Regions from separate parts of the Bacillus sp. N6 genome, predicted to be linked through region 1. Evidence: predicted binding sites of a transcription regulator. Region 1 holds the regulator's gene; each other region holds the start of a gene.

Region 1 (7,882 bases):
AACTACAGATCCTTCTAGACCAGCGTTGATTGCGATTTGACGAACTGGCTCTTCTAGTGCGCGAAGTACGATGTTGATACCTGTTGCTTCGTCGCCTTCAGCTACGATAGAAGCTACTTTCGTGTATACGTTCATAAGTGAAGTACCACCACCTGCAACGATACCTTCTTCTACTGCTGCACGAGTTGAGTTAAGTGCATCTTCAATGCGAAGTTTGCGCTCTTTTAACTCAGTTTCAGTTGCTGCACCGACTTTAATTACTGCTACGCCACCTGCAAGTTTCGCAAGACGCTCTTGTAATTTTTCACGATCGAATTCAGAAGTTGTTTCTTCTAATTGCGCACGAATTTGACCAATGCGAGCTGCGATTTGCTCTGTATTTCCAATACCTTCAACTACAGTTGTGTTTTCTTTTGTAACAACAACTTTACCAGCACGTCCTAAAGATTCAACTGTAGCAGATTTTAAGTCACGACCTAATTCTTCAGTGATTACTTCGCCACCAGTTAAGATTGCGATATCTTCTAGCATTGCTTTACGACGGTCACCAAATCCAGGAGCTTTAACAGCTACTACATTGAATGTACCACGAAGTTTGTTCACTACTAATGTAGCTAAAGCTTCGCCTTCTACATCTTCAGCAATGATAAGAAGTGGTTTACCTTGTTGTACCACTTGCTCTAATACTGGTAAGATTTCTTGAATGTTAGAAATCTTTTTGTCAGTAATTAAGATGTATGGGTTATCAAGAACTGCTTCCATTTTATCAGAATCAGTAATCATGTAAGGAGATGCATATCCACGATCAAATTGCATACCTTCTACTACGTCTAATTCTGTTGTAAATCCTTTAGACTCTTCTAAAGTAATAACGCCGTCGTTACCAACGCGCTCCATTGCTTCAGCGATTAATTGACCTACTTCTTCGTCAGCTGCAGAAATAGCAGCTACTTGTGCGATAGAAGATTTGCCTTCGATTGGTTTAGAAATCGTTTTTAATTCTTCAATTGCAGCAGTAACAGCTTTTTCGATACCTTTACGAAGACCCATTGGGTTAGCACCAGCTGTTACGTTTTTAAGACCTTCACGAATCATAGCTTGCGCTAATACAGTTGCAGTTGTTGTGCCATCACCAGCTACATCATTTGTTTTGCTAGCAACTTCTGCTACTAATTTTGCACCCATGTTTTCGAATGCATCTTCTAATTCGATTTCTTTTGCGATTGTTACACCATCATTTGTAATAAGTGGTGAACCAAATTTTTTCTCAAGTACAACGTTACGACCTTTTGGTCCAAGCGTTACTTTTACTGCGTTTGCAAGAGTGTCGACACCGCGAAGCATCGAACGACGTGCTTCTTCACTAAATTTAATATCTTTTGCCATAATAATTGACCCCCTTGGATTTTTTAAGATTTATATAATTAACCGATAACTGCTAAAATGTCACTTTCACGTAAAATCAAGTAGTCTGTACCTTCGTATTTCACTTCAGTACCTGCATATTTTGAGAAGATGATAAGATCACCTGCTGCTACCTCTAAAGCAACACGCTCACCATTTTCAAGCACTCGACCAGTACCTACTGCAACAACTTTACCCTCTTGTGGTTTTTCTTTTGCAGTATCTGGTAATACAATACCACTTGCTGTTTTTTCTTCTGCTTGAACAAGCTCAATTACAACGCGATCACCTAATGGCTTTAGCATGAACAATAACCTCCTCATTTTGTATGTAAATTTTATTTATTAGCACTCAAGTCATCCGAGTGCTAACACACTTATAATAATAAATAATCTCAATTTCTTTTGCAAGTAAAAAAATCATAATTTTTTCGCAAATTACTATATAAACTTTCTATATAGAATACTGCCTTTACTATATGAATCGTTGTTTCCCCTACTCGTATGTTACAATATGAAAGACACCCTAAGTTGTTTTCGCTAAACGTACAACTTTTTCCTGTCTCCTACTTTAATTTCAAATACGGATTTACAAAAAAATCATAATTCGAATGAAAGTTTATATCGTAGATAACATATTTACATGTTATCCTACCTCATCTCATACACTAGAGTTAGAAAGGATGGTTAAACTATTTGAAGAAACAATACTGGTGGATTATCGTTACATACATTTTAATGCAGTTATCTGGAATTGTTGGATTACCACTTCTCCTAAAAACAGGACTCTATGATAATAGAGGATTTACCATGGAGGAAAAAGGACAAATCATAACGGGACACTGGGCAATTATTAGCTTCTTTGTTGCATTATGTATCGTACTTTGGTTACTTAGAACAGACATTCGTGACAGGCATTTAGATGCAATGCGCTCTTCTGTTCCAGCTACTATTGGATGGATTTTCATCGGCTTCTTCTTGGCTTTCTTTTCACAAATAGTTGCCGGTATGATCGAGATGCAGCTGCTAGGAATTAAACAAGGTTCAGAAAATACAATGAAACTGATGGAAATTGCAAGAACGACACCTTGGTTCCTTATTGTCGTATCTATAATCGGACCTATCTTGGAAGAAATCGTATTTAGAAAAATTTTATTTGGTACACTTTATAAGAAGTTTAACTTCTTTATTGCAGCTATCATTAGTTCGCTTGTATTTGCAGCAATCCATTTTGATTTTACTCACTTATTGGTATACACTGCTATGGGGCTCGTATTCGCCTTCTTATATGTGAAGACGAAGCGTATTATCGTTCCGATTGCAGCTCATGTTGCGATGAATACATTAGTCGCTATTGGGCAAATTTTTATGAGCAATGAGCAAATTCAAGAAATGATTAAAGAAGCTGAAAAAATGCAAGGCTTTATCGGAGGATTTTTTGTATGAGAAACTCACCATTGTTCATGGCTGCACTATACTTCCTTCTTGGATGTATCTTTACACGCTTCGCCATTACGAACGTAACAGATACAATCTGGAATGTGTGGACAATACTATTTGCAGTTATGGCAACAATTGATTTTAATTTGGCACTTCGCCTTATATTAGTTAAATTCACAAAGAAGAAACAATAATAAAACGCAGAGGTCGCTTCCTCTGCGTTTTATTGTGGATAGTTTTTCAAAAAGTAAACTAATGTTTGTAACTCTACAGCTAAATCAATATGATGAATTCTAATATTCTCTGATACGTTTAATCGTGCTGGTGTGAAATTCAAAATACCATGCACGCTCGTTTCAGCTAATCTATCTGCTACAGCTTGTGCTACTGTAGCCGGTACTGTTAATATTGCCACTTGTATATCATTTGATAATCTCTCTTCTAATTCATCTAAATGGTATACAGGAATGCCCCCGATTTCTGTTCCAACTTTCTCTTCACTAACATCAAATGCCATTTCAATTTTTGTATTATTGTTTTTCGTGAAATTATAATGTAAGAAAGCGGTCCCTAAATTACCTACTCCAATAAGTGCTACACGCGTTATATCATCTTGATCAAGTGTTTCGCGGAAAAATGATAATAAATAATTTACGTTATATCCATATCCCTTTTTCCCTAACGCTCCAAAATACGAAAAATCTCTTCGTATTGTTGCGGAATCTACTTTTACCGCTTCACTCAATTCGGCCGATGAAACACGCTGCTTACCAGAAAGAGATAAGTTTTGGATAAATCGATAGTATAGAGGCAATCTTTTAGCAGTGGCTTGTGGAATCTTTTGCTGATCCATATAACCTCTCCTCTCTTCCTATCTTTATTCATATACTTTAATCAAATACAGAAGTTTAGCACTCATTAAATTCCTTGTATAATAAAGAGAAGAAGTATTCTCTCTTATTTTAAACTATACACTATTTTTAGTATGATTGAGAAATATAAACATGGCAAAGTTAAGAAATTATTTGAGGTGAAAACATTGATTTTATTACAAGTAAATGGACTTTCGAAATTATACGGTGCAGAAACAATTCTTGCAAACATAAAATTGGAAGTACAAACAAAAGATCGTATCGCATTAGTTGGAAGGAATGGAGCTGGAAAATCTACATTATTAAAAATTATCGCTGGTGAGTTATCACATGATGGTGGCGAAATTATAAAACCGAAAGATGTCTCAATCGGGTATTTAGCTCAAAATACCGGCCTAGAAACGTCTTTAACAATTTGGGATGAAATGCTAACCGTCTTTACCCACTTACAGCAAATGGAGACAAAACTTCGAAGGCTTGAGCAAGAAATGGGAAAAGAAGAAAACTTTTCAAACGAAGCTATATATGAAAGATTGTTAGCTGATTATGACCAATTGCAACTCAATTATAAAGATCAAGGTGGATATCAATATGAAGCGGACATTCGCTCCATTTTAAGCGGCCTTGGCTTCCCAGTTGAAACGCACCAGACGACGATTTCTACTTTAAGCGGTGGGCAAAAAACAAGATTAGCTCTTGGGAAATTATTATTAACAAAACCAGACTTACTTATTTTGGACGAGCCTACAAACCATTTAGACATCGAAACATTAACATGGCTTGAGCAATATTTACAAGGTTATCCTGGCGCAATATTAATCGTTTCACATGACCGTTATTTCTTAGACAAACTCGTTACACAAGTATATGAAATTTCGAATAAAGAAAGCAGACGATTTGTTGGTAACTACAGTAAATATTTAGACTTAAAATCAGCATTATATGAGCAAGAAATGAAACGTTACGAAAAACAACAAGATGAAATCGCAAAACTTGAGGACTTCGTTCAAAAGAATATAGCTCGCGCCTCTACAACGAAACGTGCTCAAAGTCGCCGTAAACAACTAGACAGAATGGAATTATTAACGAGACCATTAGGTGATTCTAAGTCAGCATCATTCCACTTCGATATTGAAAAGCAAAGTGGAAATGATGTTTTACAAGTAAAGGATGCAACCATTGGCTATGATGAGGACCCTATAATTGAAAACGTAACTATGCGCTTAACTCGCGGAGATAGTGTTGCTTTAGTTGGTCCAAACGGAATTGGGAAATCCACATTATTAAAATCTATTGTGAATAAGTTACCACTATTAAATGGCGATGTTTCTTTCGGATCAAATGTATCTGTTGGTTATTATGATCAAGAACAAGCAAACTTAACATCTTCTAAACGGGTTTTAAATGAACTATGGGATGAATATCCACTGCAACCTGAAAAAGAAATCCGTACTATACTCGGGAACTTTTTATTTACAGGAGATGATGTACTGAAACCAGTATCTTCCCTTAGTGGTGGACAAAAAGCTCGATTAGCTCTTGCGAAACTTATGATGCAAAAGTCAAATTTATTAATTCTGGATGAGCCTACGAACCACCTTGATTTAAATAGTAAAGAGATTTTAGAGAATGCTTTAATTGATTATCCAGGGACTCTTCTATTTGTCTCACATGACCGCTACTTTATTAACCGTGTAACAACGACTGTGGTTGAGTTATCAACAGAAGGTGCACAGGAATATTTAGGGGATTACGATTACTATGTGGAGAAGAAAAATGAAATGATTGAACGCGCAGCATTTGAACAACAAGAACAGCAAGAAAATCAGGCACCTGTTCAAAAAACTGTAGCTCAAGAAAAATTAAATTATCTCGAAGAAAAAGAGCGTAAACAATTAGAACGTCAACGCACTCGAAAAATTGAAGAACTAGAACAAAACATCGTAAACTTAGAAGAAGAAATTGCTACGTTAGAAGATCAACTTTGCTTACCAGAAATATATGCAGATTATGAAAAAGCGAGTGAAATTACAACTAAAAAACAAACGCTACAAGAACAACTTGAAACGTGTATGGCAGAGTGGGAAGAGCTACATGTATAAGAGTATTTAAATAAGGAAGATGTCTCATCAGTCATGATTTTTGACTATGTGACATCTTTTTTCTTTAAGTACATAAATAATTTTTTGAATATATCAATGGTAACTCGGAATATATCAACCATTTTTCAAATACATCTATCGTAACCCTATATATAAACGATTCGACACGAAATATCGATTTACCGACAAGGATTGACAACATCAGCACCCTCAATAATAGAAGGATATTTCAAAATGTTTTTCAGGGATATCTTCTTACATTTTATTTCCCAAAAAACAATATATTCAAAGGTCAGACTTCATCTAGTTTATCCACAAACTTATACACATATCCACCTTTATAAAATAGCTATCAAAACAACTTTTCCACATTACCCACAACTAACAAAAAAGATATCAACACTTTATATACACAACAAAACCCACATTATCAACAGATAATATGGGTTTTATCCACAAGCTGTGGTTAATTATGTGCATAACTATGCTTCAATATCTAATCCTGGATTCGCATTTAAGGCTAATGTTGCACGCTTGCCTTGTTCATACGCAATTGTCCCTGCCGCTGCAATCATTGCTGCATTATCTGTGCATAAAGATAGCGGTGGAATAATTAGTTCAATGTTTTCTTTTTGTGCAAATTCTTCTTCTAATCGCGCACGAAGTCCTTTATTAGCAGCTACTCCACCAGCAAGAAGTAATTGCTTTACATTATAAGCCTCTGCTGCACGAGCTGCTTTCGTTACAAGTACATCTATTACACTTTCTTGGAAACTTGCCGCTAAATCTTCTGGTTTAATTTCTATACCACGTTGTTTCGCGTTATGCACAGTGTTGATAACTGCTGATTTCAATCCACTAAAGCTAAAATCATATGAATTCGGTTCTAGCCATGCACGAGGCAAATCAATTGTTGGTTCTCCTTCATGTGCAAGACGATCAATATGAGGACCACCTGGATATGGCATAGATAACGTACGAGCTACTTTATCATATGCTTCTCCAGCTGCATCATCTCGCGTTTCACCAATTACTTCAAATGAACCATGTTCTTTCATATAAACAAGTTCTGTATGCCCACCAGATACAACAAGTGATAATAGCGGGAATTGAACCTCTTTTACTAAACGGTTCGCATAAATATGACCAGCAATATGATGAACACCGACTAGCGGAATATCATGTGCAAAAGCTACTGCCTTCGCTGCATTTACCCCAATTAGAAGTGCTCCTACTAAACCAGGCCCTTCTGTTACAGCAATTGCATCAATATCATCAAATGTGATGTTTGCTTCTTTTAAAGCTTCTTCTAACACAACTGTAATTTCTTCTACATGATGACGGGATGCAATCTCTGGTACAACCCCGCCAAAACGTTTATGACTTTCGATTTGTGATGCAACGACATTCGCAATAATTTCCGTTCCATTTTTAACAACCGCTACCGCTGTTTCATCACAGCTTGTTTCAATCCCAAGTATAATCGTATTTTTTTCCATTATATATTCACCCACATTACAAGACCATCTTCCTGATTGTCTGCATAGTATCGTTTACGAATTCCACCATTTTGAAATCCATATTTTTTGTACAACTGCTTTGCTACTTCATTTGATACACGTACTTCAAGCGTCATTGTTTTTACCCCTAGTTCTTTCGCTTCTGAAATAACTGCTTTCAATAAGGCATCTCCTAATTTTTGACCTCGGTATTCTGGCAAAATAGCTATATTTGTTATATGTGATTCATCAATAATTATCCACAATCCACAATATCCGATTACACGACCATCTTTTTCTAACACAATATAATGTGCATGTTCATTCATCGTTAATTCACGGTGAAAGGCATCTGCAGTCCAAGGAGTTGAAAAAGACACTTCTTCAATAGCTACAATTTGAGCAATATCATCAAGTTCCATCTTTCTAAATATCATATCCATCTTCTGCAAGGCCCCTACTTGTTTTGACTTTCTAACCACTTTGTTTCAGCTTCAGCTAAACGAAGATAGCTCGGAACAAACGTATGCACATCTTGTTCTTCTTTTTGTAACCCTAAGAATGCT
Region 2 (7,882 bases), 850 kb from region 1:
GAAAATTATACAGTAGAAGATGGCAAAAAAGCACTATGGATTAAAGGAAATGTATACGATTCAAACGTTGACTACTTAAAAGGAAAAGGATTAAACATTACGCAAGAAGCGAATGGCGTTATGTACTATGACTATTCTCCATACTTGCATAAGTTTTTACCGATTAATGCAAATGGCGACTTTAAAGTTGGCATTACACCTGACTCCTTCAGAACGGAAGGTCCAATGAACACAGGCGTATATATTTTCGATTATGCAACTGCAGGAGCTGACTATCCAAGCGGTGTAAATAACTACTGGTTTATCCCACATGGTGCTCAATATGCGAAAGCTAGTTACGATAAAAAAGAATTATATAAAAATGACGAGTTCACAGTAACACTAAACGCAAAACACGTAAAACAATTTGTTGCTGGGCAATTTAATGTAAACTTCCTAGAGAAGAACTTCAAATTTGCAAATGCAAAATTTAATCCTGCTTTTGAAAAGCTACTTTCCGAAAAAGGAGTAACCGCAAAAGTAAATGAACCGAAACTAGAGGCAGGTTCGGTTACAGTTGGCGGCACTATCGATGACAAAAACTTTGCTGGATTAGATGGTGATTTCCCGTTCATTGATGTAACTTTCAAAGTAGAAAATGATGAATTTTATGAAGCAAACGCTCAATTAGAGTCACCAATTTTTGTTTACTGGAAACAAGGTGAATCAGAACCAAATAGAATGCGTGTACTTCAAGATCAAACATTCTCAGTTATGTCCTTAAATTCACTAGTAGAAGGAAATATTAAACCTGGTGCATTCTTAAATGAACGTGGATATTTAGATGAAAAGTTTGATTATGCAAAGCTTGGCGTAAAAGTATACGCAACTGATTCTTACCGTCATAAGTTTGAAGGTTCACTAGATAAATATGGGTACTTCAAACTAAATGGACTTCCAGTTAATAAACGCGACTATAACCTATATGTAGAAGTGCCAGGACATTTAACAAGCCGCCTAACAACGAAACTTGGTACTGAAAAAGACGGTAAGCTGCTTGGCCAATATTATTATGCAAGACCTGACGAAAACCTTGCCGGCGATGTAAATGCTGATAAAGTAATCGATATTAAAGATGCTGAAATTATCGCTAGCAACTATGGTAAAAAAGGACTAACTGTAAAAGACGGAGACCTTAATAAAGATGGGATTGTCGACGAAAAAGATATTCGCTTCGTTGAAAAGAACTTCTTGAAAAAAGGGCCAGATGCATCTAAATCACAAACACCTGTAGAAAAATCAAAAAGCGGTACACTGACAGATATTTTAAAGAAATTGGGATTAACGCCTAAAAAATGATAAAGTGAAACTTTAATCAGTGGGGGGTGTTCATCCCTCACTGATTATCAGCCCTCACCAATCGGGCTTTTACGGGCAGTTGATCACCAAACTAACTTCTTTGCTTTCGCTGCATTTTGAGGTGGGGATCTTACTGCCCGTTAATGCGGGATAATAAAGAGCACTCTACGTAAAGTAGAGTGCTCTTTTCTATAAACGACCCTTATCCAGCAAAAGGGGTATATTGGGGATATACAAGGGAAACCGGAAAAGGAATTTATATTAAATTATATAAGTTCAGAGGTAAGAAGCAGTTTCCCACCTCTGAATTATTTAGCAATTATTATAGTACTGGTGCCATTGTTTCTTTTAATACTTTTACAGAATGAGCGAATTTCGCTTTTTCATCTTCATTTAGCTCAAGTTCTACGATTTCACGTACACCTTCGCGGTTAATTACAGCTGGAACACCTACGTAAGCATCTTTCTCTCCGTATTGACCTTCAAGGTATGCAGATACAGTTAATACGCTGTTCTCGTTGTTTAAGATTGCTTTAGTTACACGAAGTAGTGACATACCGATTCCGTAGTAAGTTGCACCTTTACGCTCGATAATATGGTAAGCTGCATCACGTACGTTTTCGAAGATTTTATCTAAGTCTTCTTGATTGTACTGTTCGTTGTTAGCTAAGATTGTTTCTAGTTTTTGTACACCGATAGTAGCGTGGCTCCATACTGGAAGTTCAGTGTCACCGTGTTCACCAACGATGTAAGCATGAACGTTACGTGGATCTACATCTAAGTAGTCACCTAACATGTAACGGAAACGAGCAGAGTCTAAAGTAGTACCAGAACCGATTACGCGCTCTTTTGGTAAGCCAGATTCTTTCCAAGTTACGTAAGTTAAAATGTCAACTGGGTTAGTTGCGATTAAGAAGATTCCATCGAATCCACTATCCATAATACCGCGAACGATTTGTTTAAAGATCTTTGTATTTTTCTCAACTAAGTCTAAACGAGTTTCACCTGGCTTTTGTGGTAATCCAGCAGTGATAACTACTAAATCTGCATCTTTACAATCTGCATAGCTACCGCTCCAAACTTTTGTTGGTGATGGAGAGAATGGTACCGCATGGCTTAAGTCCATTGCTTCCCCTTCTGCTTTTGCTTCATTAACATCTACTAATACGAACTCTTCAGCTACACCTTGGTTGATCATTGAGTAAGCGTAACTACAACCTACAGCTCCTGTTCCTACTAATACTACACGATTGATACCTTTTTTCATGGTAATTTCCCCTCTCTATTGTTCACATCTATTTTTTATGATTGTTTAAGTAATTAATTAAAATACTAATTTAATGTTGTTTAACTTCTTTACATTCATATTGTAGCACGTATTATTGTGAATTACTTCACAAATTATGACCTATTTGTGAACTTTTTCACATAGAGTGTAAAGTTATTAGAATAGGTGTGGAATCAATTTCAATGGAGGCGTTTTCTTTAGATTGTGAATAAAAAGAATGTGATTTGATTATTCCCTATAACTAAATTCAATTTCTATAATCAAACTAACACATTATCTCCTTATACGCTGGACGTCAGTTGGCCTATATAGACTACGGTGACATAAATGAATTAGCATATACTTTACCACCTCCCTTTTAACTATTACCGTATATTAATAAAAAGATATTATTCAAAATCATGCATTCTTTTCTAATAATAAACCATTCAATATAAGTGATAGGCTATGCAAAGCTTTAGACAAATGTGCTTCTGCATCTTCAGAATTCGCAATCCAACAAGCAAGGTCCACTAGTCCACCATTTATGAATCTTGCTAAAGCTTCGCAGTCCGTCTTTTCAATAATACAGTCTTTCATTAATTGCTGAAGCATCTCCGCCATCGTCGTTAAACATTGCGAATGCGATGATTGATAATAACTATTTCCTAATACTGCTGGTGCATCACGAAGTACAATTCGCTGAATTTCTGGATTAAGTGCCATCGTTAAATACGCACGACAACGTCCAACAAACCCTTCCCATTTTCCTTCCGCTTCATCTGATACTTTCCCTAATTTATTATCCATTTCGATATCAATTTCTTTTACAACTGCTTCTAACAATCCTTTTTTATCACCAAAATGATGATAAATTGCACCACGTGTTAAACCGACAGATGCTGTAAAATCATCCATAGACGTATTTACATATCCAACTGTACCAAAGGCCTCTCTTGCTGCACTCAGCAATTTAGCACGTGTTTCAGTAATCATTTCTGCTCTCGTTTTTTTAATCATCTTTTCCTCCTACTTCTATTCATTCTCTTTATTCAAAATGAATTGCACTATAGTATCGTTCTCTATATAAAAGAATAACTCCTTTAAACATCGGCTCTCTATCCAGAGATAAAACATTTCAATTGACATACGCACCGTATGTTAATATGATATTGACATACGGTGCGTATGTCAATTATTTCTAGCTTACAAGATAATATAACTTCTTACCTATATCCTACATTGACTCACTGTCCCTTTTTATAGAAGGTATTAATGAAACAGAGGAGGATTTAAAAGAATGAAGAATGTATATGCAAACGTCAAATACTTTGGTGATTATTATGTTTAATTCCTACCGTGAGATTTTCAGTGCTCCTGGTACAAAAGGATTCTCTTTAGCAGGGTTTATAGCTCGGATGCCCATATCAATGATGGGCATTGGTATTGTTACAATGTTATCTCAGTTACGTGGTGACTATTGGCTTGCTGGAGCTGTTGCAGCCACCTTTACATTATCATCTGCTTTACTAGCTCCTCATATTTCTCGGATGGCCGATCAATTAGGGCAATCTCGCATACTTCTTCCGACTACAGGTATCAGTGTTTTCTTTACGATCCTCTTACTTCTATGTACGAAATATGAAGCTCCTTATTGGACGCTATTTCTATCCGCCTTATGTGCAGGTTGTATGCCAAATATGTCAGCTATGGTACGTGCACGTTGGACTAAACTATACCGTGGATCCCATAAATTGCATACAGCATTTTCCTTTGAATCGGTCGTCGACGAAATTTGCTTCATAATTGGTCCTGTATTATCTGTCAGTTTAAGTGTTATGTTCTTCCCAGAAGCAGGGCCACTTTTATCATCTGTTTTTCTTACAATTGGGGTATGCCTATTCATCCTACAAAAAAGCACAGAACCACCTGTACACCCTGGCGACATTACAAACAAAGGAACAGTATTTAAAATTGGTTCTTTGCGAGTACTAGTATTCACACTCATTGCTATAGGTACTATCTTTGGCACAATAGATGTCGTTAGTGTAGCTTTTGCTGAACATCAAGGAAACGCAGTAACTGCTAGCTTTGTACTTTCTGTCTATGCAATCGGTTCATGCCTGGCAGGCCTTATTTTCGGTACTCTTAAACTCAATGCTCCACCCTATAATCAATTTTTAATAGCAGTCACACTTTCCATGATAACAATGCTGCCACTATTTTTCGTAAATACTATTGCTTGGCTAATAGTTATTGTCTTCTTTGCAGGACTATCTGTCGCTCCTACTATGATTATTACTATGGGGCTTGTGGAAAGAATCGTACCTGAATCAAAAATAACAGAAGGAATGACTTGGGCAATTACAGGACTTGGAATTGGAGTCTCCCTAGGATCAGCGATAGCTGGTTTAGTTATTGATAATTTTGGAGCTCGAGCAGGATTTAGTGTGGCTATTATAGCAGGAGGCCTTGCCTTCACTATTGCACTTTTAGGATACAAAACTCTTCACTTCGCATATAATCATGCTGTTATTAAACAAGATGGACATTCAATAGAGAGTTAAAACATGTTCAAAAAATAGGATTATCTCTTCTTATGCATGAGAAAAGGTAATCCTATTTTAAACTTATTATTTATAATCTGTCATAGCTTCTTCTATATCTATACACAACAAAAAAGAGATAGCAGTTTATGCTATCTCTTTTAGTATGACCCGTACGGGATTCGAACCCGTGTTACCGCCGTGAAAGGGCGGTGTCTTAACCACTTGACCAACGGGCCAATTACTGGCAGAGAAGAAGGGATTCGAACCCTCGCACCGCGTTCGCGATCTACTCCCTTAGCAGGGGAGCCCCTTGAGCCACTTGGGTACTTCTCTATAAATATGGCTCCGCAGGTAGGACTCGAACCTACGACCGATCGGTTAACAGCCGATAGCTCTACCACTGAGCTACTGCGGAACAATTATGGTGGGCCTAAATGGACTCGAACCATCGACCTCACGCTTATCAGGCGTGCGCTCTAACCAGCTGAGCTATAGGCCCATAATTGAAAAGCGGGTGAAGAGAATCGAACTCTCGACCAGAGCTTGGAAGGCTCTTGTTTTACCACTAAACTACACCCGCATTAAATTGAAAATGGTGAGCCATGAAGGATTCGAACCTTCGACCCTCTGATTAAAAGTCAGATGCTCTACCAACTGAGCTAATGGCTCATTTTGAAAGTGGTGCCGGCTAGAGGACTTGAACCCCCAACCTACTGATTACAAGTCAGTTGCTCTACCAATTGAGCTAAGCCGGCTTGCGACTTCAAAATGGTGGCTCGGGACGGAATCGAACCGCCGACACGAGGATTTTCAGTCCTCTGCTCTACCGACTGAGCTACCGAGCCTTATTAAAATGGCGGTCCCGACCGGGGTCGAACCGGCGATCTCCTGCGTGACAGGCAGGCATGTTAACCACTACACCACGGGACCATTTGGTTGCGGGGACAGGATTTGAACCTGCGACCTTCGGGTTATGAGCCCGACGAGCTACCGTACTGCTCCACCCCGCGATGATATAATATGTAATTTAAGAAAAAATGGAGGAGGTAGAGGGATTCGAACCCCCGCGCGACTCTCGCCGCCTGTCGGTTTTCAAGACCGATCCCTTCAGCCGAACTTGGGTATACCTCCGAGATATAAACCTTTAGTGGTGGACCTTGTAGGACTCGAACCTACGACCGGACGGTTATGAGCCGTCTGCTCTAACCAGCTGAGCTAAAGGTCCTTTATGGTAGCGGCGGAGGGGATCGAACCCCCGACCTCACGGGTATGAACCGTACGCTCTAGCCAGCTGAGCTACACCGCCATAAATGATATTAAAATAAGTGGAGCCTAGCGGGATCGAACCGCTGACCTCCTGCGTGCAAGGCAGGCGCTCTCCCAGCTGAGCTAAGGCCCCATGTTTTTGGGAATATCGGGAAGACAGGATTTGAACCTGCGACCCCCTGGTCCCAAACCAGGTGCTCTACCAAGCTGAGCCACTTCCCGTTAATAAAAGCGCGCCCGAGAGGAGTCGAACCCCTAACCTCTTGATCCGTAGTCAAACGCTCTATCCAATTGAGCTACGGGCGCATATGGTGCCGAGGGCGGGGGTCGAACCCGCACGGTGGTCACCCACCGCAGGATTTTAAGTCCTGTGCGTCTGCCTGTTCCGCCACCCCGGCATGTCATATTGAAAATTGGAGCGGAAGACGGGATTCGAACCCGCGACCCCAACCTTGGCAAGGTTGTATTCTACCACTGAACTACTTCCGCAAGACATGTTTGAGATATTTTATTAAAAGTGCGGGTGAAGGGAGTCGAACCCCCACGCCAAAGGCGCTAGATCCTAAGTCTAGTGCGTCTGCCAATTCCGCCACACCCGCATATTTCATTAAAATGGTGAGCCATGAAGGATTCGAACCTTCGACCCTCTGATTAAAAGTCAGATGCTCTACCAACTGAGCTAATGGCTCTCAAAATTAAAACTGGTGCCGACTAGAGGACTTGAACCCCCAACCTACTGATTACAAGTCAGTTGCTCTACCAATTGAGCTAAGTCGGCTAAATGGTGGAGGATGACGGGATCGAACCGCCGACCCCCTGCTTGTAAGGCAGGTGCTCTCCCAGCTGAGCTAATCCTCCGTTTGCCTGGCAACGTCCTACTCTCACAGGGACAAGGTCCCAACTACCATCGGCGCTAGAGAGCTTAACTTCCGTGTTCGGTATGGGAACGGGTGTGACCTCTCTGCCATCATTACCAGACTGTATTCATTTAAGACAAGAATTATTGTAACTCATTTAACTTCTAAAGTCAACAAGTTTTTTATATTCTTTCAAAACTAGATAACATTGCTTCATATTATATGGTTAAGTCCTCGATCTATTAGTATTCGTCAGCTCCACATGTCACCATGCTTCCACCTCGAACCTATCAACCTGATCATCTTTCAGGGATCTTACTAGCTTACGCTATGGGAAATCTCATCTTGAGGGGGGCTTCATGCTTAGATGCTTTCAGCACTTATCCCTTCCGCACATAGCTACCCAGCTATGCCCTTGGCAGAACAACTGGTACACCAGCGGTGCGTCCATCCCGGTCCTCTCGTACTAAGGACAGCTCCTCTCAAATTTCCTACGCCCACGACGGATAGGGACCGAACTGTCTCACGACGTTCTGAACCCAGCTCGCGTACCGCTTTAATGGGCGAACAGCCCAACCCTTGGGACCGACTACAGCCCCAGGATG
Region 3 (7,882 bases), 2.3 Mb from region 1:
ACATATCCATCCCGTTACCCGCTGAAAAATTCCACATGTAGTTTTGAATTTTCTTAAATACAAATTGGTAGTCCTCTGGCAGAGCCTCAACTCGTGCCATCATCATTTTGTACTCTTTTTTATCACCAATTAACTTTTTGAACATTTCTAACATCTTATTTTCCTCCTTTTTTATAAAACCGAACAAGAAATTCTCAAAATATCGGCCGGAACATTTTATCTTATGAACCTATTTTGACTTCAAGACGTTAATTTTTGACGATACAAAATCCCATTTTTTCCAAAACAATTCAAGCTCCTGGCGGCCTTCTTCATTTAATGAATAAAACTTACGAGGCGGTCCCATATCTGATGGTTTCTTTTCAATATTCACAAGCTTTTTCTTCTCTAATCGTACGAGGATGGTATACACCGTACCTTCCACAACTTCGGTAAACCCAAGATCATTCAGGTGGCGGGTAATCTCATAGCCATACGTTTCACGGCGACTAATGATTTCCAGTACACACCCTTCCAGTGAACCTTTCAGCATTTCAGTTAAATTTTCCATGTCCTGATCCTCCTTTACCCCCTATTCTGTCTGACTTATATTCAGTATCACAGAGTACTAAGGCGAATTTTTTACTGAACAGTTTTTGTGAATCCGAACTATTCAGTATCACTTATTACATCTACATTGTATGACTAAGTAGCGATGGATGTCAACTGATTTTCAAATTTTTTCTATAATCCGCTATTACCTATTGTCTACTGAAAATATTTTGAGAAACAACACTACTCAGTATTGCTTATTACAACTACATTGTATGACTAAGTAGCGATGAATGTCAACTCGATTTTATATTTTTTTCTAAAATCAACTATTACCTATTCGATACAGCCTGTTTTCTTTTTTTAAATTTCCCCATACCTATCCCACTAAGAAAAGAAACTACCCCAAAATAAAAATTCTACATTTTTGTTTTGGGGCACTATACTATACCAAAGTTAATGAATATGGCTAGCTCTTCTTATTAATAAGACAGATCATTTTTTTGTTACGATAACATCATACCTATGTCTTCTGCTGCATTTGTAATTAGTTTTAAACCAAATGTTTCTTGTAATACATCAAGCACGCCAGGTGAAATAAATTCAGGAGCCTTTGGACCGATGCGAATATCTTGAATCCCAAGACTAAATAGCCCTAGTAAAATGGCAACCGCTTTTTGTTCAAACCATGATAGTACAATACTTACTGGCAATTCATTCACTTCACATTGAAAAGCATCAGCTAAAGCAGCCGCTATTTTCACTGTAGAAATTGAATTATTGCACTGTCCTAAATCAATGTAACGCGGAATTTCCGTACCAGGTACAACACCGTAATCCACATCATTAAAGCGGAATTTCCCGCAAGAAGTTGTTAAAATAACCGTTTCTGGCGGAAGCGACGTTGCTAATTCACGATAATATTCTCCGCCTTTTCCCGGTGCATCACAACCGGCGATAACAAAGAAACGCTTTATCTTCCCCTCTTTTACTGCATTAATAATTTCCGGAGCTAATGATAATACTGTATTATGATGAAACCCTGTTACTAACTGTTCATCCGACTCCATATGTACTTCTGAAAGTTCTAGTGCTTTTTGAATCAATGGTGTAAAATCATCATTTTCAATTTTTTGTACACCCTCTAAACCTGCAATGTCATATGAAAAGAATCGATCAGAGTATGATCCTTTAATTGGCATAACACAGTTCGTTGTAGCTAATATGGCACCAGTAAATTTTTCAAAAAGGCGTCTTTGATCATACCATGCCTTACCGATGTTTCCTTTTAAATGTTTATATTTTTTCAGTTGCGGGTATCCGTGTGCTGGTAGCATTTCAGAATGCGTATAAATATTAATGTCTTTTCCTTCTGTTTGCTTTAATAGTTCTTCTAATGCAAATAAATTATGGCCCGTAACTACAATTGCTTTACCTTCTACACGATTTTGTGTAATTTGTACAGGTTCTGGCACACCAAAATGATTCGTATGTGCCTCATCTAATAATTCCATCACCCGTAAAGCTGATTTCCCCACTTTCATAGCCATATCAATATGCTCTTGTTCGTTAAAATTAGAATTTGTTAATGTCATATATAAAGCTTCTTGTGTTGTAGCATCTACAAATGCATCCGTATACCCTAGCTGAGCAGCATGTGTGCGATAAGCTGCAATTCCTTTTAGCCCAAACACAATCGTATCTTGTAAACTCGCAATCGTTTCATTCTTGCCACAAACACCCATTACTTTACATCCGCCTGTTGGCGTTTGTTCACATTGATAACAAAACATATCATCCCACCCTCTCCCAATCATTCATTACACCTTAAGCATAATACCCATTGAAAAAAAGTGATGTGATATCAATCACAATAATATATAAATATTTGTGACAGTTCATATTGTTGACATAATACTTTTATTGACATCCAAAAAATATACATTAGTGTGCACACATCTTTCGATACTTTTAAATAGCTAAATAATTAATTTGGAGAAATATATACAACGAAAAAATTTTTTTGAATCCCTTATACAAATAATTGCAATTCATCTCATATGAAAATAGCGTATTTTTTATTTTAAGGAACTATCATTTTTTTATTAAAGCCTTCATTGTAAACCTCTTTATTTACAATACATTTACACTATCTTAACATTACTTACATTATTTATATGATATATTTATATAGAAGCTATTTAAGAAATTTCATATACATTTTATCTTTATGATCTCTAATCTAATCAATAAAAAGATCATGTTATATTTTTATAACAGGGGTGAATTACGATGACTGAAACTTTAAAAACACTTATAATGCTTGATGCTACTTACGTTGTTATTGCAATTATGACAGTACTAGTATTTGTATACTTGGAATTAAAATCTCAGTAATATATGCTGACGTAATCGACAAATTCAGCATTTAAATATAGTTAGAAGAAAGAGAGGAGAAAATTATTTCTCCTTTCTTTTGTATTTCTACAATTTCTTATTTTAATAAATCCAATGTATGTAAAAGTAATCCCTTTTCTCCTACTTCTCCATGACCAGGTACTACCGAATTTATATTTCCATATCGCTTCAGCACATTCTCAATCGATGTAGACCATTCATTTACATACGCATCCGCAACATTTCCTAAATCTTTAGCTTCCGCAGATTTTACTAAACAGCCTCCAGCTAAAATTTGATATTGTGGCAACCAAACAACAATATTATCTTCTGTATGTCCTTTCCCTGGATAGAACGTTTCTACTTTTGTATTGCCAAACTTCAAACTCGTAATTGTTTGTAAATCTCCAAGCGGCTCTTCATATCCACTGTTCTTTGCTAGTTCTGCGGTTAATGCTGTACTATGCGCTTTAATGCCTCTTTCTTTCAACGTTTTTATTCCGCCAATTCGATCAGCGTGCGCATGTGTAATAACGACATCTGTTACGCGCTTCTGAAATTTCTTTTCTACCATTTCTATTAGTTCCTTCGTTAATTTATCATCCCAAGAAGAATCAACAAGTACTAACCCTTTAGAAGTATTAAGAACTAGACCGTTCGAAGGAACTGCTTCTCCATTAAAATAACCTAACTCCGTATGAACCCATACATTCTTGTTTAACTGAGATATTGAAATGGTTCCCGTCTCATTTTTAATTACTGTTTGCTCTACCTTTTGTGATGCTTGTGCAGAAGAAATCGTGCTAACAAATTGAGTTGTTCCTAGTAAACTTACACATAATCCTACTTTTAACAACGTATTCTTTTTCATGTTATCAACCCTTTCTTTCAAGCTAAATAGTTATTACCTATATTAGACAATTCATCTCAAATGTTTGTTCCATCTTCATTTGCATACTTTTATGTAATTAACAAAAAAGCGTACACAATTTTGTACGCTTTAAAACTTAATCTTCCATTCCATAATTCTCAAACTCTTCCTCATTCCCATAAAATACATTCAAATCAATATACTTTTCTTTTCCATTATAACCGCTTAATCTCCCGCGGTTCGTGTATTGCCAAAACGTCCATTTTCTCTCATCAGATAAACTCGGTTTTGTAAGAACACTACGAATCCATATATTACATTTTGGATACGCATCCTTTATATATAAATCATACGCCTCTTGCGTTGCATACAATATTACTTTCTTATCGTAATGTTTTTCTAGCATTTCAATCATGACCGCCAACTTTTTCGTAACATCTTCACGCTTAGGCGGATTATCTTTTTTGTTAGCGTAAAACTCAACATCAATCACGGGTGGCAGTGCTTGTTTATATTTTGGAACAGTTCGTATAAATTGCTTTGCTTGTGTTTCACCCTTACTATCGAAACTAAAAAAATGGTACGCTCCGATGCGCATATCTGTCTTATTCGCATTCGTCCAATTTTTTGAAAAGTACTTATCTACAAACGAGCTTCCTTCAGTAGCCTTTATAAACGCAAACTTCATATTTTGCTTTTCCAACTCTCTCCAATCTATATCTCCTTGATACGATGCGACATCTACACCTTTTATTTCATACTTATCAGCACTTATTTGATTCGGAATGAATATGCCTTGAAAAATTAAGTAAACGATAACACTTATTACACTAATTAAAGTAAAGATTCCTCCTATAATAAGCTTCTTTTTCATTCATATCACCCATCTTTACAAATTAAAATTCTACTTACCATTCGCGCTTTTTATTAATTTTCATTTTTTCTTCAAACGCCTTCTCTAAATCAATATTTAATTTATTTGCTAAATCACATACATTCCAAATTACATCAAACATTTCTAAACCGATTTCTCTTTTCGCATCTTGTATTGTATCACGCTTTAATATGACTTCCGCTAATTCACCTAATTCCGCCATCGTATATATCGTACGCTCTTCAATTGTTGTATCTTGAAATCCTTTTTCTTTACTGAAATTTGATACATACCTCTGAAACTCCACAATATTCATACTTAATCTCCCCTCATTACCAATACTCCATTTTTCTATTACACTTAAAACTAAAATTATATTTTGTTAAATTATAACATTCGGACTATAATTTATTTATAGCCCATTAACGGAGGTGTTTGCAATGACTCTCTTCGCTTCACCAACATTATTTATAGTAGCAATCATTTCATTTGCACTAGCTTATTTCATCGGAGTAAAGCAGTACACTTGGCTCTTATCAGGATTCAACGAACGCCGCGTGCCTGATAAAGTGAAACTATCAAAAATAGTAGGTCTTTATAATTTAATTGCTGGTGTCATTGCGACAATCGGTAGTGTCTTCACTACGCCTAATGTCACAATCGTTATTCCTATCACTCTAATTGGACACTTTATAATCGCGGCTTATGTAAATACACGCATGGTGCAGTAAAAAAGATCACCCAAATGGATGATCTTTTTTATAATCTATCAACATATTGCTTCGCTTCTAGTAAGGAAAAACCAAAAGCTTCTCTTACTCTCTTAACTGCTGTAATTTTTTTGCCTTCTTCTACAAGCTGGCGTAGTTCTTTATTAATTTCAGGTTCTCTTTCTATAATTCCCATTTCTTTCGTAATTAATTGTAATCTATCTTCAATTCTCTTTAAACGCGCATCATTTTTCTTTTCAATTGTAGTTAATTTTTCAGCGATATAAATGAAACCAACAGCTACTATCAGTATAACCATCCAGAATTCCATGAATGTTCCCCCTTACTAACTTTCATTTGTTTTATTTCACTAACTTATGTAAATTTTACCACATCAAACATTTAATGTATAATACTACTATATCAAACTGTTAAAACCTATTATTTTAGGGGGACACTTTATGAAAAGATTTTTAAATACATTACTTCAATTTGTAGTTCTTTCAATCGTGCTACATTTATTATTTGATATAGTTGGTTGGCTTGTTTTCAATGCACCAATTAAAAACAAACAAATCATTATTTCTTTAATAACAATCTCATGGGTTATGTACATGTACCGAGACAAATTTTTTCAAAAGTTCACTTCAAACTAACTAAAAAAGAAAACACTTCATTGGTGAATGACGAAGTGTTTTCTTTTTTTTACTACTGTATAATAAAAATAATATTCTGTCTTTAAAGAAAGGAGTCACCATGAACTTAAAAAGTAGCAATATATACGAGAAAATGAACCAATATTCCGTTGCAGGTTTAAGCCTCGCTGTTATATGTAATGGCAAACTAGATGAAGCGACTGCCTTTGGAACACTTGAAGCTGGAACAACTAGAGCTGTTACTACAAATTCTCTCTTTAATTCTTGTTCTATCAGCAAATTCATCACTACAATGCTCGTACTAATGTTATCAGATCAAGAAATCTTGCATTTAGACGAAGACGTAAATGATAAACTCACATCTTGGAACATTCCTACTAATCTATTTACTTCACAAAAAAGCATCACTTTGAGAAACTTATTAAGCCATCAATCTGGACTCATTGATCCACCTAATAGTTTTGAACATTATACACCTGCAAAAGGCTTACCTAATATGTCTGAGCTCCTTTCCGGTAAAACACTATATTGCCCCGTACCTATAGAGGTAACTTATAAACCAGAAAGTGAATTTCACTACTCAGACGCAAACTTTTGTATAATCGAACTACTACTAGAAGATATTACAGGAAGATCATTTAGTCAGTTATTAGAAGAACACATCTTCCAGCCATTACAAATGAAAAATAGTACACTTTTTTCTCCAAAAGACATAGATAAAACCGATGTTTTTGCTTGCGGACATAATAAAGATAGAACTGTAACAAATGAGAAGTATCCATTTTATCCATTCGCAGCTGCTTCAGGTATTTGGACAACACCAACTGACTTATCAGCTTTAGTTATTGAAATCATTCATTCCTTACAAGGAAAGGGCAAACTAAAAATTTCTCAAAAATTAGTAATAGACATGATTTCTCCTCAAGGTTGCTCAAAATGGACTGGATTAGGTGTTTTTCTAGATGATTCTAATGAAGAATTACAGATTTATTCACTCGGATGGGGCGTTGGATTTCAATGTATGATGGTTTGTTATCCATACTGCGGGAATGGTGCTGTTATTATGACCAATTCCGATTTAGGTGTTCATCAAATGGAAGGGATCATTGGTGAGGTTGTAAAAACGTTACCCTTATAATGAAAATAAAGAAGCTGTTCCTTCCAGCTTCTTTATCTATATAACATTTTTCGCAACAATTTTTATATGTTCTGGTGCGATAATCTCCGTTATACTTTCTTGGAAATCTTCCCGCAACATTTCTTCCAAATGTTCTAACTGCACTTCAACATGAGTGCATTCTAAATTATGTATATTTAACAGTGCATAATGATCTTTCTTCTTAATTACTAAATATTGATTTTCCTCTGTCACAAGTACAGAACCTAATCGGACTCCTAGTAAGCGTTGATCATCAAACTTCATAATTACTTCTCCTTTCTGCTTTAAAAATGTAATGACTACAAAAACCAATTTAAGGAAATAAATCCTATATTGACTATATCACACTTTAGTAAAATATAAATATCATATTTCCTTTTACTAAAAACCCCCTATTCTTTCATATATTTCGATACAAAAAACTTTCTCAACATTAAATTTGAATTTTCAGTTTTTAATTCTATGAAAATCTATTATAATAAAGTTAATAAATGTTTGACCTCTCCTAATTCATGTACATATGGATGATCAGTAGTTATTGCTACTGATCTATTTTTTTGATTTCAGAAAGTACATACTCTGCATCCTTTCCTACACCACAAATAAGTGCGGAACCCCTTTGAGATTGCCATGGTAAACCGATATAATACAATCCTTTTACTGGACTGATTCCCTTTATATGAT
Region 4 (7,882 bases), 680 kb from region 1:
CGTTTTAACAAACGTAACTGATTTAGGGAAGTTTATTGATGCGATTAATGAAGTAATGCGAGAGGTTGTTGTTCATCAAGAAAGTTTCCAAGTTAAAACGACGAATATCGTAAAGGATGTTACGCATGCTTCTAACGTAATTCAGCAAACTTCTACAGCTACAGAAGAAGTGCTAGCGAGTGTGGAAGAAGAAAAACATCGAAATGATACGTCAGTGAAGACGTTACAAACTGTTAGCGAGCAAGTGAAGTTGTTAGAAGATATTTTAGAAAAGTAATATTGCTTGGAAAGAGCACAAATGATGTGCTCTTTTTTCATTGAAATGAATACTTGATAGGAATTTAATTGCTTTTCTGCGCGTTTTCTGCCAAGCTTAAGGAGATAAAGTGAGACTAGTACATACTGATTATTAGCCCTCACCAATCAAGCTATCCGCAAATAGTGGAATAAAATACTTCAAAGAAAGAATTATATAGGTGACGCATATGATCGAAGTTAAGACTTCTGAACTTAGTGATGGAGAATTTAATAGAGGTGTATTTGCAACTCGTGATATTAAAAAGGGTGAGTTGATACACGCAGCACCAGTTATCTCTTATCCGAATGAACAGCATGAACATATTGAGAAAACGTTACTTGCTGACTACGCATTTGAGTATGGGATCAATCATACGGCAATCCTTTTAGGATACGGTATGTTATTTAATCATTCATATAAACCGAATGCAACGTATGATATTGTCTTCGAGAACCATACGTTTAACTTCTTTGCTTATAAAGATATAAAAGCAGGAGAAGAAATTTTAATCAATTATAATGGTGAAGTTGATAACGATGAGCTGTTATGGTTTGATAAAGAAAAAGAAGAGAACGAAAAGTAATATAAAGAGTATAGAAAGAGCACATTCTGTCGGATGTGCTCTTTTTTATTGATGTAAATAAAGTAAAAAGTACAAAAAAATACCACTTTCTTTTTGTATGGTATAGTAAGATACTGAGGGATAGTGTTTTGAAAAAGTCACATATTTTACAAATTGTTGTCTTTCTGATGACATGTCAAGTTTAGTAGTCCATTTGGGTTGCTTTATTATGCAATATATATTTTAATATGAGTGGCACCTCTTATAAATTAAGAGGTTTATAGGTGTCTCGAATTGATTTTGGGTACACTGTATCCACCACTTTAGGTTCTTTCATGTACGTGGGGATATTATGGGCCCGTATAACGGGATAAAATGAATATAGAAATAGAGGAATCGTAAAATGAATATGCAAGAGGTTTATAAATATTTAAGTACGGTATTGCCTGAAGGACATGTTAAACAAGATGAAATGTTAAAGAATCATACGCATATTAAAGTTGGCGGAAAAGCAGATGTTTTTGTTGCGCCTACAAATTATGATGAAATTCAAGAAGTTATCAAATATGCGAACGAATATAATATTCCAGTTACGTTTTTAGGAAATGGATCGAATGTCATTATTAAAGATGGTGGAATTCGCGGGATTACAGTAAGTTTAATTCATATTACAGGTGTTACTGTAACAGGAACGACGATTGTAGCACAGTGTGGTGCAGCAATTATTGACGTATCACGTATTGCTTTAGACCATAACTTAACGGGTCTTGAGTTTGCTTGTGGTATTCCAGGTTCAGTTGGCGGAGCGTTATATATGAATGCTGGTGCTTACGGTGGTGAAGTATCGTTTGTGTTAACAGAAGCTGTTGTAATGACAGGTGATGGAGAGCTACGTACTTTGACGAAAGAAGCATTTGAATTTGGATATCGTAAGAGTGTATTTGCTAACAACCATTACATTATTCTTGAAGCGAGATTTGAACTTGAAGAAGGTGTACGTGAAGAAATTAAAGCAAAAATGGATGATTTAACGTTTAAGCGTGAGTCAAAACAGCCTCTAGAATATCCTTCATGTGGTAGCGTATTTAAGCGTCCACCAAATAACTTTGCTGGTAAGTTGATTCAAGACTCAGGACTACAAGGTAAGCGAATTGGTGGAGTGGAAGTTTCTTTAAAACACGCTGGATTTATGGTGAATGTTGATAACGGAACAGCACAAGATTACATCGATTTAATTCACTTCGTACAAAAGACAGTTGAAGAGAAATTTGGCGTGAAGTTAGAGCGAGAAGTAAGGATTATTGGAGAAGATAAGGAATAACGAAATACGTATGAAGATATGAATTATTTTAAAATAATATTTGGGTATTGTTGACAATTTGTTTTCAATTCAATATAATGCTAATAATTTAACAAATAACATACGTTGAAAGAGCCCAGTAGCAGTTTGTCACTGTTAACGAGAGAGCTAGGGGTTGCTGGAACCTAGCACAAACAAACTTGCGAATTACACTCTGGAGTATCTTAGGTAATGCTAAGCGGACTAGCAATCGATATTATTGCTAAGAGTGGTATGAGTAGCTATGCTATTTATGCAAACTGGGTGGTAACACGGTGAATAATCGTCCCTATGTCTATCGTAGACATAGGGGCTTTTTTGTTTTTAAAAAATAAAGGGGATGACAAAAGATGAATATTATTGATGAATTAGAATGGCGTGGCGCCGTTAATCAGCAGACTGACGAAGAAGGTTTACGTAAGCTAGTAGAAGAGAAAAAGATTTCACTATACTGCGGAGTTGATCCGACTGGTGATAGTATGCATATCGGACATTTGATTCCGTTTATGATGATGAAGAGATTCCAATTAGCTGGCCATCATCCTGTTATTTTAATTGGCGGGGCAACAGGAACAATTGGTGATCCGAGTGGACGACAATCGGAGCGTCAACTTCAAACGTTAGAAGTGGTTCAGCATAATGTAGATGCGTTAACAGCACAAATGAAAAAGCTATTTGATTTTGGCGGAAATAGCGAAGTGAAGATGGTAAATAACTATGATTGGACACATGAAATAAATATTATTGAGTTTTTACGTGATTACGGGAAAAACTTTAGCATCAATAGCATGTTAGCGAAGGATATTGTAGCAAGCCGTTTAGATACAGGTATTTCTTTCACAGAATTCACGTACCAAATTTTGCAAGCGCTGGATTTCCATCATTTATACACGAAAGAGGATGTTCAACTTCAAATTGGTGGTAGTGACCAGTGGGGAAATATTACGAGTGGTTTAGATTTAATTCGTAAGTTAGAAGGTCATGAGGCGAAAGTATTCGGATTAACGATTCCGTTATTATTAAAATCGGACGGTACGAAGTTTGGTAAATCAGCAGGTGGTGCGGTTTGGCTTGATCCTGAAAAAACGACACCGTTTGAATTTTACCAGTTCTGGGTAAATACAGATGACCGTGACGTAATTAAATACTTGAAATACTTTACGTTCTTAACGAAAGAGCGTATTGATGAATTAGCAGCGAAGGTAGAAGCGGAACCTCATAAACGTGAAGCGCAAAAAGTGTTAGCGGAAGAAATGACGAAATTCGTTCATGGAGAAGAGGCATTATTACAAGCTGAGAAGATTACAGCAGCGTTATTTAGCGGGGATATTAAATCGTTAACAGCTGATGAAATTGAACAAGGCTTTAAAGAAATGCCAACGTTCCAGTCTTCAAAAGAGGCGAAAAACATCGTAGAGTGGCTAGTCGATTTAGGAATTGAACCATCTAGACGCCAAGCACGCGAAGACATTAATAATGGTGCGATTTCTATGAATGGTGAGAAAGTAACAGATGTGGGTACGGATGTTACTGTAGAAAATTCATTTGATGGCAGATTTATTATTATTCGTAAAGGGAAGAAGAACTACAGCCTTGTGAAGTTAGGCGAATAGTTTGTGTGAAAGGATGGGAGTAGGAAGAATACTTCCATCTTTTCGTATACACAATTTGGACATAAAATAATCAGTAAATTTAGATAATTAAAAGGGTTATATTATTCTTTTGCCGAATAAATAAGTTAGAGAAAATTACGGATAAAAATAGCCCGAACCATGCTGGGCATGATTCGGGCTTATATTCAGATTAGTAAGCTAAGCTGAATAGACCTTTAATGTGTGATAAGTAACGAACGTTACTTGCTTCTTTCATTAATGATGCTGGTAAGCCTTTAAGTGGAGTATTGCTTGCTCCAATTGTAGCAACCGCATCTTTACGTCCTAGACTAGCAAGTGTTCCAGAGTTTACAGGTGCGAACTCTTCGAATGCTTTGCCTTCTAGTGCTGCGTATAAGTTGTATCCAATCAACTCACCCATTTGCCAAGCGATTTGTGCAGTTGGTGGGTATGGACGACCGTCTGGAGAGAAGACAACAGCGCTGTCTCCAGCAACAAATACGTCTTTGTGAGAAGTAGATTGTAGGTATGCATCAACTGTTGCACGTCCACGGTTAACTTCAAGACCTGATTCACCGATTAATGGGTTACCTTGAACGCCACCTGTCCAAACGAATGTGTTAGCAACAAGTTTTTGACCGTCTTTTAAGTCGATTTCATTGCCAGCAACGTTTGTTACAGGAAGACCAGTTAAGAATGTAACGCCGCGTGCTTCTAGGCTAGTAGTTGCACGTTCGATTAAGTGGTCTGGTAATACTGGAAGGATTTTTGGACCTGCTTCAACAAGAAGAAGTTTAACTTCTTTTGGATTTACGCCGTGGCTTTTTGCAAGTTTAGGCATAATGTCAGCAAGCTCACCAACTAGCTCAACGCCAGTTAATCCGCCACCACCGATTACGATTGTAGCATCAGCTTCGTTTTTCGTTTTCGCGTATTCACGAATACGGTCTTCAACGTGTTTGTAGATTTTGTTTGCATCAGCAGCAGATTTTAATACCATGCTGTTTTCTTCTAGTCCTGGAATACCGAAGTAAGCAGTTTTACTTCCTAAAGCAACTACAAGTGCATCGTAAGATAAAGTAGTGCCGCCAGCTAGTTTGATTTCTTTGCTATCAACTGAGAATGACTCAACTGTTGCAATTTTAAGATCGATATCTTTACCTTTGAAAAGCTTTGTAAGTGGCATTGCAATTGCTTGCTCAGACACGTTACCAGCTGCAAGGCGGTGTAATTCAGTGATGATTTGGTGTGTTGGGTATTGGTTAATCACTGTAACTTGTGCTTCTGATTTGCTGTAATATTTACGTACGTTTAAAGCGGCAAGAAGACCGCCATAACCAGCGCCTAAGATGACAATTTGTTTTGACATAGTATGATATCCCCCGTCTTTACTAATTGTTGTTATAAGTTAAATTATTTATTGTTACGTTCTGCACTAATTTGAAGATATGCGTTCACAAAGCGGAACATTTTTTGTGCTTGTGGATCTTTTAGTAATTTTAATAGACCGAATAGGCCGATAACTTCAGTACTTTCGTCAGCACGATCTTTCGCTTCGATTGCAGTTGCAGCCATGCTTTTCACTGTATCTTTTACAGGTTCTACAAGCTCTGTAATTGCACCAACAGTGTCGCTTTTTAATACTTCATCAGTAGCAACAGTTTGAGCGAAGTCATAAGACTTAGTTAAAATGTTAACAAGCTCAGTTAATTTTGGAAGCTGTTCTACTAGTGTTGTTAATGATTCTTGTACCTCAGGTTTTAACAACTGATCAAGTACATCAAGTTGTCCTTGGCTAGCAGAAATTTGTACAGTTTCTTGTTCTGGCTTTGTTTGAGTCATAGTTTCTGGCATCTCCAATTCTCCTTTACGATAGCAATACTCTTATTTTTTATAAGTAAGATAGTAAACGTTTACGAAACTTTATGCAAAGTTTCACAAAACACAATAAAATGCCTTTAAATTTATGACAGCAAGTAAGCTGCAAACATAAATCTAAAACCATAACGTCTTACTTATTATTTATGAACTGTCCGATATATGGCTTGTCCGCATAATGGAAAAGCTCCGTTACCGGAAAGTGTATATAATATATATCCTATATTATATACTATATACACCTATGTTAACATAAAAATGATTCCTAATTATTTGATATTGAGTGTATAACGTAGTGCTGACAAGGTATGAAAGCGTATAAAATATTTTGTTTCAGTTAGAAATGTACATATATATATAGAAAAAAAGGAAAAAACGAACAAATTCATGTTCGTTTTTTCCTTTTTCCTATTATTCACCTTCTGCAATTAGCATCGATGTGTTACCTTCTTTTTCAAGATGGCATTCGCCCCAAGAACAAAGAGAGTCAAGAATGGATTCTAAAGACCAACCGTAGTCGGTAAGAGAATATTCTACTTTCGGTGGGACTTGGTTGTATACTTTTCTTTGAATGACCCCGTCGTCTTCTAATTCACGTAATTGCTGCGTTAACATTTTTTGTGTAATACCAGGCATGGAGCGTTTTAATTCACTCGTTCTCTTTGTACCTTTCGTTAAGTGACAAAGAATAACAACTTTCCATTTGCCGCCGATAACTTCTAAAGTCGCCTCTACAGGAATATTGTATTTCTTCATATGAACCCCTCCCTTTTTGAGTAAAGTAAGTTTAATAATACAAATGTTACTTTTTAGTACCTATAGCACTTTAAAGTACGTACTTTTTATTATGTTAAATATGTTTCATAATAGCACATGTAAGAGGCAAATGAGTAGTACGGTACCAAAAAGTGACTATGTTACTTTTTAGTGCCTATCGTACTTTAAAGTGCGTTCTTCAAAAAAGGAATGAAACCATTCATAATAGCATTTGTAAGTATGAAATATATTTTTTAGAAGATAAAGGGGCCTTTTTATCATACTATTATGATTGGATTTCTTGTAATAAGGAGGAATTCAATTGAGTTCATATACAGTACCATCTTCGGAAGCTCAGACGAGCCGAAGAAGTATGTTTGCTTTATTAGCGCTAGCAATTAGTGCGTTTGGGATTGGTACGACCGAGTTTATTAGTGTCGGTTTACTACCATCTATTTCAAAAGATTTAAATGTTTCGGTTACAACAGCCGGTTTAACGGTTTCCTTATATGCGTTAGGAGCAGCGGTAGGAGCTCCTGTTTTAACAGCGTTAACGGCTAGTATGTCGCGGAAGACATTATTAATGTGGATTATGGTTATTTTCATTATTGGTAATGGCATTGCGGCGGTAGCAACAAGCTTCACTGTATTAATTATCGCAAGAATTGTATCTGCGTTTGCACATGGTGTGTTTATGTCAATTGGATCTACAATTGCAGCTGCAATCGTACCAGAGAATAAACGTGCTAGCGCAATTGCGATTATGTTTACTGGATTAACAGTTGCGACTATTACTGGTGTGCCAATTGGAACATTTATCGGTCAAGAGTTTGGCTGGAGAGCGTCATTTATGGCGATTGTCGTAATTGGAATTATTGCTTTCATCGCAAACAGTATACTCGTCCCATCTAATTTAAAAAATGGTGTACCTGTATCGTTTCGTGATCAATTTAAATTAATTAAAAATGGAAGACTATTACTTGTTTTCATTATTACTGCACTTGGATACGGTGGTACATTCGTAACATTTACGTATTTATCACCCCTATTACAAGAAGTAACAGGATTTGAAGCAAGTACCGTTACTATCATTTTATTAGTGTATGGAATCGCAATTGCGATAGGGAATATGGTTGGCGGGAAATTATCGAATCATAATCCGATTCGAGCGCTATTTTACATGTTCTTTATTCAAGCGATCATATTATTTGTTTTAACATTTACAGCGCCATTTAAAGTAGCTGGATTAATCACAATTATTTTCATGGGACTATTCGCATTTATGAATGTTCCAGGGCTACAAGTATATGTAGTTATATTGGCAGAGCGCTTTGTTCCAAGTGCGGTTGATGTTGCTTCAGCAATTAATATTGCCGCATTTAACGGAGGAATCGCTTTAGGTTCTTATATAGGTGGCCTTGTAACGAATTCGTTAG

The links. The regulator Rex, encoded in region 1, represses fermentation and respiration genes when NADH is low (regulators of the CRP and FNR family bind a similar motif). The targets are predictions, from matches to a motif close to TTGTGAAATATTTCACAA.
Region 2: the regulator Rex is predicted to act here: its motif matches at 2,721-2,738, upstream of ACUXVC_RS24510 (L-lactate dehydrogenase).
Region 3: the regulator Rex is predicted to act here: its motif matches at 2,388-2,405, upstream of hcp (hydroxylamine reductase).
Region 4: the regulator Rex is predicted to act here: its motif matches at 5,736-5,753, upstream of ACUXVC_RS25520 (DUF1641 domain-containing protein).

The regions. Positions count from the first base shown of each region.
Region 1 is NZ_CM127843.1:250,285-258,166, reverse strand. Features, by position in the region: gene groL (chaperonin GroEL) at 1-1,386, opposite strand, end outside; gene groES (co-chaperone GroES) at 1,425-1,709, opposite strand; gene ACUXVC_RS01500 (CPBP family intramembrane glutamic endopeptidase) at 2,100-2,849, shown strand; gene ACUXVC_RS01495 (YdiK family protein) at 2,846-3,037, shown strand; gene ACUXVC_RS01490 (redox-sensing transcriptional repressor Rex) at 3,067-3,696, opposite strand; gene ACUXVC_RS01485 (ABC-F family ATP-binding cassette domain-containing protein) at 3,883-5,817, shown strand; gene tsaD (tRNA (adenosine(37)-N6)-threonylcarbamoyltransferase complex transferase subunit TsaD) at 6,300-7,316, opposite strand; gene rimI (ribosomal protein S18-alanine N-acetyltransferase) at 7,316-7,759, opposite strand; gene tsaB (tRNA (adenosine(37)-N6)-threonylcarbamoyltransferase complex dimerization subunit type 1 TsaB) at 7,774-7,882, opposite strand, start outside.
Region 2 is NZ_CM127843.1:4,750,440-4,758,321, forward strand. Features, by position in the region: gene ACUXVC_RS24505 (S8 family serine peptidase) at 1-1,338, shown strand, start outside; gene ACUXVC_RS24510 (L-lactate dehydrogenase) at 1,661-2,605, opposite strand; gene ACUXVC_RS24515 (TetR/AcrR family transcriptional regulator) at 3,026-3,625, opposite strand; gene ACUXVC_RS24520 (MFS transporter) at 3,949-5,172, shown strand; tRNA gene ACUXVC_RS24525 (tRNA-Glu) at 5,319-5,390, opposite strand; tRNA gene ACUXVC_RS24530 (tRNA-Ser) at 5,397-5,487, opposite strand; tRNA gene ACUXVC_RS24535 (tRNA-Asn) at 5,495-5,569, opposite strand; tRNA gene ACUXVC_RS24540 (tRNA-Ile) at 5,577-5,653, opposite strand; tRNA gene ACUXVC_RS24545 (tRNA-Gly) at 5,664-5,734, opposite strand; tRNA gene ACUXVC_RS24550 (tRNA-Lys) at 5,748-5,823, opposite strand; tRNA gene ACUXVC_RS24555 (tRNA-Thr) at 5,834-5,909, opposite strand; tRNA gene ACUXVC_RS24560 (tRNA-Phe) at 5,924-5,999, opposite strand; tRNA gene ACUXVC_RS24565 (tRNA-Asp) at 6,009-6,084, opposite strand; tRNA gene ACUXVC_RS24570 (tRNA-Met) at 6,088-6,164, opposite strand; tRNA gene ACUXVC_RS24575 (tRNA-Ser) at 6,193-6,285, opposite strand; tRNA gene ACUXVC_RS24580 (tRNA-Ile) at 6,303-6,379, opposite strand; tRNA gene ACUXVC_RS24585 (tRNA-Met) at 6,384-6,460, opposite strand; tRNA gene ACUXVC_RS24590 (tRNA-Ala) at 6,481-6,553, opposite strand; tRNA gene ACUXVC_RS24595 (tRNA-Pro) at 6,569-6,642, opposite strand; tRNA gene ACUXVC_RS24600 (tRNA-Arg) at 6,653-6,726, opposite strand; tRNA gene ACUXVC_RS24605 (tRNA-Leu) at 6,730-6,818, opposite strand; tRNA gene ACUXVC_RS24610 (tRNA-Gly) at 6,835-6,909, opposite strand; tRNA gene ACUXVC_RS24615 (tRNA-Leu) at 6,939-7,019, opposite strand; tRNA gene ACUXVC_RS24620 (tRNA-Lys) at 7,034-7,109, opposite strand; tRNA gene ACUXVC_RS24625 (tRNA-Thr) at 7,123-7,198, opposite strand; tRNA gene ACUXVC_RS24630 (tRNA-Val) at 7,203-7,278, opposite strand; rRNA gene rrf (5S ribosomal RNA) at 7,283-7,398, opposite strand; rRNA gene ACUXVC_RS24640 (23S ribosomal RNA) at 7,500-7,882, opposite strand, start outside.
Region 3 is NZ_CM127843.1:3,349,606-3,357,487, forward strand. Features, by position in the region: gene ACUXVC_RS17255 (DUF1048 domain-containing protein) at 1-154, opposite strand, end outside; gene ACUXVC_RS17260 (PadR family transcriptional regulator) at 230-550, opposite strand; gene hcp (hydroxylamine reductase) at 1,038-2,324, opposite strand; gene bla2 (BcII family subclass B1 metallo-beta-lactamase) at 3,026-3,799, opposite strand; gene ACUXVC_RS17275 (glycoside hydrolase family 25 protein) at 3,936-4,673, opposite strand; gene ACUXVC_RS17280 (MazG nucleotide pyrophosphohydrolase domain-containing protein) at 4,708-4,989, opposite strand; gene ACUXVC_RS17285 (DUF3784 domain-containing protein) at 5,114-5,404, shown strand; gene ACUXVC_RS17290 (hypothetical protein) at 5,433-5,714, opposite strand; gene ACUXVC_RS17295 (hypothetical protein) at 5,845-6,039, shown strand; gene ACUXVC_RS17300 (serine hydrolase domain-containing protein) at 6,140-7,177, shown strand; gene ACUXVC_RS17305 (hypothetical protein) at 7,214-7,462, opposite strand; gene ACUXVC_RS17310 (flavin-containing monooxygenase) at 7,740-7,882, opposite strand, start outside.
Region 4 is NZ_CM127843.1:4,926,538-4,934,419, reverse strand. Features, by position in the region: gene ACUXVC_RS25545 (DUF4077 domain-containing protein) at 1-277, shown strand, start outside; gene ACUXVC_RS25540 (SET domain-containing protein) at 486-881, shown strand; gene murB (UDP-N-acetylmuramate dehydrogenase) at 1,264-2,181, shown strand; T-box leader at 2,278-2,493, shown strand; gene tyrS (tyrosine--tRNA ligase) at 2,550-3,812, shown strand; gene ACUXVC_RS25525 (NAD(P)/FAD-dependent oxidoreductase) at 4,003-5,181, opposite strand; gene ACUXVC_RS25520 (DUF1641 domain-containing protein) at 5,226-5,666, opposite strand; gene ACUXVC_RS25515 (winged helix-turn-helix transcriptional regulator) at 6,102-6,446, opposite strand; gene ACUXVC_RS25510 (MFS transporter) at 6,820-7,882, shown strand, end outside.